DNA from 2 places in the Aminobacter sp. DSM 101952 genome. Region 2 is predicted to be linked to the other one. Evidence: riboswitches for the same ligand, from Rfam matches in the RefSeq annotation. Region 2 holds a riboswitch; the other holds the start of a gene.
What was found. A riboswitch is a leader RNA that binds a small molecule or an ion and turns the genes downstream of it on or off. The one in region 2 is predicted to bind cobalamin.
Positions count from the first base shown of each region.

Region 1: it holds a riboswitch for cobalamin, as region 2 does, so the genes downstream of both, ASC75_RS09335 (ABC transporter ATP-binding protein) here and ASC75_RS24900 (TonB-dependent receptor) in region 2, are expected to answer to the same signal.

Region 1 is NZ_LMCL01000009.1:55,233-58,697, reverse strand. It holds gene ASC75_RS09345 (membrane-bound PQQ-dependent dehydrogenase, glucose/quinate/shikimate family) at 1-363, shown strand, start outside; gene ASC75_RS09340 (MFS transporter) at 650-1,816, shown strand; cobalamin riboswitch at 1,849-2,057, shown strand; gene ASC75_RS09335 (ABC transporter ATP-binding protein) at 2,165-2,980, shown strand; gene ASC75_RS09330 (ABC transporter substrate-binding protein) at 3,000-3,465, shown strand, end outside.
Region 2 is NZ_LMCL01000035.1:177,068-180,532, forward strand. It holds gene ASC75_RS24900 (TonB-dependent receptor) at 1-1,752, opposite strand, end outside; cobalamin riboswitch at 2,018-2,220, opposite strand; gene ASC75_RS24905 (arginine deiminase family protein) at 2,372-3,178, opposite strand; gene ASC75_RS24910 (AraC family transcriptional regulator) at 3,279-3,465, opposite strand, start outside.

The DNA.
Region 1 (3,465 bases), on a different contig from region 2:
CTCGAAACGCGGCAATTGGTCTGGCAGGTCCCGGCCGGCACCCTCGAGGACACCGGCCCCCTCGGCATGAAGACCGGGATGCAGATCCCGATCGGCATGCCGACGCTCGGTGGCCCCGTCGCCACCTCGGGCGGCCTCGTCTTCTACGCCGGCACGCAGGACTACTACCTGCGCGCGATGGACGTCACGACCGGCGAGGAATTGTGGAAGGGCCGGCTGCCCGTGGGCGCCCAGTCGACGCCGATGACCTTCGTCTCCCACGAGACCGGAACGCAGTATGTGGTCATCTCCGCCGGCGGCGCACGCCAGTCGCCCGACCGCGGCGACTACGTGGTCGCCTACAAGCTGCCGAAGCAGAACTGAGTTCTGTGGGCATGGACAACGGAAGGGGCGCCTCGGCGCCCCTTTTTATTTCCGGCCTGCGAAGGCGGTGTTGGCCCGCCGCGCAAGCGGACAATTCGGCCGTCGAGCCGCTCTACAAGTTCCTTCGCCGCGACCTGACCAGCAATCCTGATGTAAGCCGGCTTGCTGTTGCCGAATGGCTGCCATGCGCGCCACGCATTGCTGCAATGCACCAACATCGCTTGCGCCGCAGCCGACATCAGGAAAATGTGGGATTAAATCGTTTCAGCATTTCCCGAGCCGTCCCATGCCCTTGCCAATCATCGCCCTGGCCGTTGCATCCTTTTGCATCGGCACCACCGAGTTCGTGATCATGGGCCTGTTGCCGGAGGTCGCCGCCGACCTCGGCGTATCGATCCCCGCCGCCGGCCTGCTCGTCACCGGCTACGCACTCGGCGTCGTTATCGGCGCGCCGATCATTGCGGTGGGCACGGCGAAACTGCCGCGCAAGCCGGTGCTGATCGGGCTCGCCATGATGTTCGTGCTCGGGAACCTGCTCTGTGCCATCGCCCCCACCTACTGGACGCTGATGATCGCCCGCGTCATCACCGCCTTCGGCCACGGCGCCTTTTTCGGCATTGGCTCGGTGGTGGCGGCGAGCCTGGTTCCCGCCAACAAGCGCGCCAGCGCCATTGCCCTGATGTTTGCCGGCCTGACGCTCGCCAACATCCTCGGCGTGCCCGGCGGCACCGCACTCGGCGAGGCGTTCGGCTGGCGCATGACCTTCTTCGCCGTCGTCGTCATCGGCCTGATCTCGGTCGCCGCCATCGCCTGGCTGGTGCCGGCGGGCGTCGCCCCTCCCGGCAAGGGTGGCGTGGCCAGCGAGGTCAAGGTGCTCGGCAAGCTGCAGGTCTGGCTCGCCATGATCATCTCGGCGCTCGCCTCGGGCAGCCTGTTTGCCGTCTTCACCTACATCAAGCCGATCCTGACCGACGTCACCGGCGTGTCGGTTGCGTCGGTCACCTGGATCCTGCTCCTCTTCGGCGGCGGCATGACCATCGGCAACATCATCGGCGGCAAGCTGGCCGACTGGAAGCTGATGCCGACCGCCATCGGCGCGCTGGTGGTGATGGCTGCGATCCATGTCGCCCTCGCCCAGCTCGGCTATTCGGCACCAGCTGCAATCCTGCTCATCTTCCTCTGGGGCGTGATGACCTTCGTCATCGTACCGCCGATGCAGATGCGCGTCGTCGAAACCGCCTCGGAAGCACCGAACCTCGCCGCGACGCTCAACCAGGGCGCCTTCAACGCCGGCAACGCCGCCGGCGCCTGGGCGGGCGGCGCCGCGATCTCGATGGGCGTCAGCTATGCCGACCTGCCTCTCGTTGGCGCCGCAATCGCGCTCACGGCCTTCGGCGTCGCGCTGTTTTCCTTCGCGCTCGACCGCCGTGACGCAATTCAGCAGGCGGCATGACGCTTTAGCGATTGTCAGCAATCCGCCACTGCTGTAGCCACATCTCCGATGGTTCCTGCTGCCTGACTCGGGCAGCGGATTAAATGGGAACACGGTAAGACGTCTCGACGCGAAACCGTGGCTGCCCCCGCAACTGTGAGCGGATAGCAAATCGGAAAATGCCACTGGCCGGAAGGCCGGGAAGGCTCCGAGGCGCAGAAACCCGCAAGCCAGGAGACCTGCCATCATCCGATTAACTCAACCGGCCGGGGTGTGCCGCGGAGATGATGATGGTTGCGACTGCCTTTTTCCGTACCGGCGCGCTCACCGGATCGTTCTGCCACCTCCGCCTGACTGCGGAGAGAGGACATGCTCGATCGCGTCCACGCCGCTAGCCGCCTCGTAGGCACGACCCCGGCACTGCTCGAGCTCGATGGCGTCAGCTGGGGGCCCCGCGCCTCCAGGCCCATCCTCGAACCGGTGTCTCTTGCGGTCGCCCCCGGCGAAATGCTTGCAATCGTCGGCCCCAACGGTGCCGGTAAGTCGAGCCTTTTGCGCTGCCTCTACCGCTACCACAAGCCGATTTCAGGAACCGTCCGGCTCGACGGCACCGACATCTGGAAGATGAAGCCGCGTGACTGCGCCCGCCGCATCGCCACCGTGCTGCAGGAAAGCGCCTCCGACTTCGGCCTGACGGTCGCCGAGATCGTCGAACTCGGGCTGACCCCGCATGTGACCAGCTTCGGCACCGGCGACGACGACTACGACCACGTCGAGGCAGCCCTTGACCTGCTCGGTCTGACCGCGCTCGCCGCGCGCGACTTCAACTCGCTGTCCGGCGGCGAGAAGCAGCGCGTGATGATCGGACGCGCCTTGGTGCAGCGGCCGGACCTTTTGATCCTCGACGAGCCGACCAACCATCTCGATATCCGCCACCAGCTCGAGGTCCTGGAACTGCTTGGCAATCTCGGCTGCACCGTCATCGTCTCGCTCCACGACCTCGCGCTCGCCTCGGCCCATGCCGACCGGGTGCTGGTGATGGACGCCGGTCGCGCTGTCGCCTGCGGTGCACCGGCCGACATCCTGACGCCCGAGCGCATCCGCCAGAGCTTTTCCGTCGGCGCGACCCTCGACGACCATCCCGTCACCGGTCGCCCGCGCTTTTCATTCCATCTCGAACGCTGACAGAACCCAAGGAGCCCAAATGCGCCTGCCCATCATCGCCGCCGCCCTGCTCGCCACCTGCGCCTCAGCCATGGCCAGTGGCTTCCCCGTCACCGTCAAGAGCTGCAACCGCGACGTGACCTTCGAGGCCGCGCCCAAGCGCGCCGTCTCGCACGACGTCAATCTGACCGAGATGATGCTGGCACTCGGCCTCGGCGACCACATGGCCGGCTATTCCGGCATCTCCGGCTGGAAGACGCTGAGCGAGGAGCTGCGCAAGGGCGTCGGCGAACTGCCCGAACTCGCGCCCAAATACGTCACCAAGGAAGTGCTGCTCGGCGTCGACACCGACCTGTTCTTCGCCGGCTGGAACTACGGCATGAAGGTCGGCGGCGACGTCACCCCGGAGACGCTCGCGCCCTTCAACGTCGCTGTCTACGAGCTGACCGAGAGCTGCATCCACATCATGAAGAAGGACAAGTCCTCGCTTCAGGACATGTATGCCG
Region 2 (3,465 bases):
GCTGAAGGTCCGGCCCGGCGCGCGATAGTTGGTGACGGTCGAATACTGCTCGTCGAACAGGTTCTCGACCGAGAATTTCAGGCTCGACTGCGCATCAAATGTGTAGTTGGCGGCAAAATCCACCGTCACGTAGTCGGGCAGTTTTACTGTGTTCGCAGCGTCGGCGTAGCGCGCTGCGCCGTAGAGCAGCCTGGCGGTCAGGTCCAGGCTGTCGGTCGCGGCAAAACCCAGCTCGGCAGTCGCCTTGAAGCGGTCGCGATAGGGAATGTAGCGGCCGTTGTCCTCGTTCCTGGGCGAGCGGTAGTCGATCGATGCCTTGCCGCTCCAGCGGTCGCCGAACTCGTGCGACAGCGATGCCTCGACGCCCGTCACCTTGGCGCGCGCAACGTTGAAGGGGACGTAGGTGGGCGGGTTGGAGGCGATCGCGTCGCTCAGCCACGTCTGGTAGAAGGCGACGTCGAGCGTCGTGCTGTCGGTAGGCCGCCAGTTGACGCCAAGTTCGTAGGACCGGGATGTCTCCGGCTTCAAATTCGGGTTCGAATAGCCGGGATAATAGAGGTCGTTGAAGGTCGGGGCGCGGAAGCCGGTGCCGTAGGAGGCCCGGGCGACGAGATCGGGCACGATCTCGAAGCTGGCACCGATATTGTAGGTGGTGGCACCGCCGAACTGCTCGTTGTGATCGTAGCGCAGCCCGCTGTCGATGGTCAGCGCGCCATATTCGACCGAATATTGTCCGAACACCGCCCCGAGACCGCGCGAGGTGACGTCGAAATCGACGGTGGTATCGACCTGTTCGCGATAGGCCTCGGCCCCGCCGGTCACGACATGGCGGGCATCGCCGGTCTCGAAGGTCTTTTCGGTCGAGGCGAAGATGCCGTAGCGCTTGGTGTCGAACCTGCTGTCGCCCGGAACCCCGTCACGGAAGTTGGTCGAACTGTCCAGGCTGCTGGACAGCTCGACAGTCGAGGACCAACTGTCGGAGTGCTTCAGCCGCGCACCTGCCTTGCCGGCAAACGTGTCGGTGTCGACTTCATTGCTGGACGGGAAGGTGTCGTCATATTGCGAACGGCCGCGTGCGAACAGGCCGTCGGCATAAAGCCTGCCCCAGTCGAATTCCTTGGCCAGCGAAAAATTCAGCGAGCCCTGCAGGAAGCCGTCATCGTCGGGCTCGTGGCCCCAGGCCAGCGGCGTGGTGAAGTCGTAGCCGCGCGTGCCGAGAATGCTGCCGCCGACGGAGTAGTCGACGCCTCCTTCGCTGCGGCCGCGCACATCGCCCGAGACATAGCCGCCCCATGGGTATGTGACGCCGGTGGTGATGCTGGCGCAGGCACTGCGGCCGTCGGCGCACTGGCCACCTTGCCTGGTGATGATGTTGACGACGCCGCCGATCGCGTCGGCGCCATACTGGGCCGAGTGCGGCCCCTTGGCGATCTCGATTCGTTCGATCGAGGCAAGGGGAATGTTGAAGATCGAGCTGGTGCCGCTGGTTGCCGAGGCGGTGCGGATGCCGTTGACCAGCACCAGAGTCTGCCCGGCCGACATACCGCGCAGGGAGACGTTCGAGGCCGAGCCCTGGCCGCCATAGCCGATGATCGACACGCCGGCGTAGCGCTTGAGCAGCGACGGCAGGTCGGCGGCCGCCGATGTCCGGAGCTCCTCCTCGTCGATGACGGTGACCGACGACGTCGAGCGGACGAGCGCCGTCTCGCGCCGCAGCGGCGTCGACACCACCAGCGGTCGAAGCACGGTCACGTCGTCGCGCGACGGCGACTGCTGCGCGTGGGTTTGCGTCGGAATGACCAGCGCGACGGCGCTGGTGGCGAGGATGAGTCTCTGCAATTCTGCCCCCAAATGGTTCGGTGGGCGCGACAGGCATCGCACCCGGTTCCAAACCGCAGGCAAGACAGGTCGGCAGGCAGACATTGGGACAAGATCGACCCGGCGGCCTTCCGCATGCGGCAACACTTTTCAATGTCACCGCCACGGGCGACCGCGCCTGACCACACCCCGTGGACAAGCATGGGTGACCGGAACGGGCAGGTCTCCTGACTTCCGTGTCATAGCCTTCTTCCGCCTTCCCGAACGCACGAATGCGTTCAGTGGCATGATGGAAGAGGCTCAACGGTTACAGTTGCGGGGGCAGTCGCGGATTTGGCCTTCGGCCTCACCGTGTTCCCTTTTCATCCACCTTTCGGTGGAACCGATTCCGGGGTCGAGACTAGACAGCCGGCGGAAGCCTTGTCAATTGATCTGTTGCTGTCGGACGTCTCGTCGGTTGCGATTGTCGCAAACCGCCCGGTCCGTTGTCGCGATCCCTACATTGTCACGAAGCTTGACCAATACTTGCCGACGCTCAGGGACGGCATGCCGATCAAAGGCGTTGGCCGCGGTGCCAGCGCAGCGACATGCACGACAGGCCGGCGTCGATCTTGCCGATCTCGGTGGTCTTGAGCGCGACCACCTGGTAGCCGAGCTTGTCAAGCATCGCGATGGTCCGGGGGTAATCCGCCCCGACCATCACCACGTCGTTGACGCGCAGCGCGTTGGCCGCCGGCTCCTCGCCCTCGGGGATGAGCACCTCGCGGAAACCCTTGAACACGCCCGAGCGCGCAAGCCGCTTCGTCGACAGCATGGTCTCGCCGTCGAGCAGTGAACAGTCGCTCTTGAAATGCAGCACGCCTTCCGGCGTCTGCACGATCTCGCCCTTGCGCCCGAGCCGGTCGAGGCTGGCGATCAGCCCTTCGGCACCAGCCCGGTCGGTGCGGGCCGACAGCCCGATCATCACGCTTCTCGGCGTCGTCAGCACGTCGCCGCCATCGGCATAGCCGGGCGTGGGCAGGTCGACCACGGTGCCGAACATGGCCTTCAGCGTGGGTGCGATCTCGACGGTTTCCCTGACGCGCGTCTCGGCGCCGGGCCGAAGCAGGATCGCCCCTTCGGGAAACACCAGCGCCGGGTCCTCGACGAAGATCGAATCGGGAAACGCCTCAAGCGCCGGCAGCGCCGTCACCTCCACGCCTGCGGCGCGCATCGTCGCGACATAGGCCGCATGCTCGGCCTTGACGCCGTCATAGGTCGGGTTGCCGCGGTCGTCGGCGCGCAGGCCGTTGACAACCGACCGAGCCGGCTCGCGCACGATGGCCGCGTTGAATTCGTAGACCGCTGGCTTGGACGTCATGTCGGTGCGCTCGTGCTGGTGGGGCGAGGTCCGCAGCCTGCCCGAAACGAAGTGGCATGTCGACGGGGCAGGCACTGGGCCAGCGATCGTCGTCGAGCCGCTATTGCCCCTGCGCCCGCCTGAACTCGCTTGGCGACTGGCCGGCGATGCGGCGGAAGTCGCGGCTGAAATGATAGGGATCGGCATAGCCGCAGCTTAGCGCTACGGCAGCGATCTTGATGTCGGCTGCGATCAGCAGGCGCTTGGCCAGGTTCATGCGCTCGTGGCGGATCCAGTCCATCGGCGTC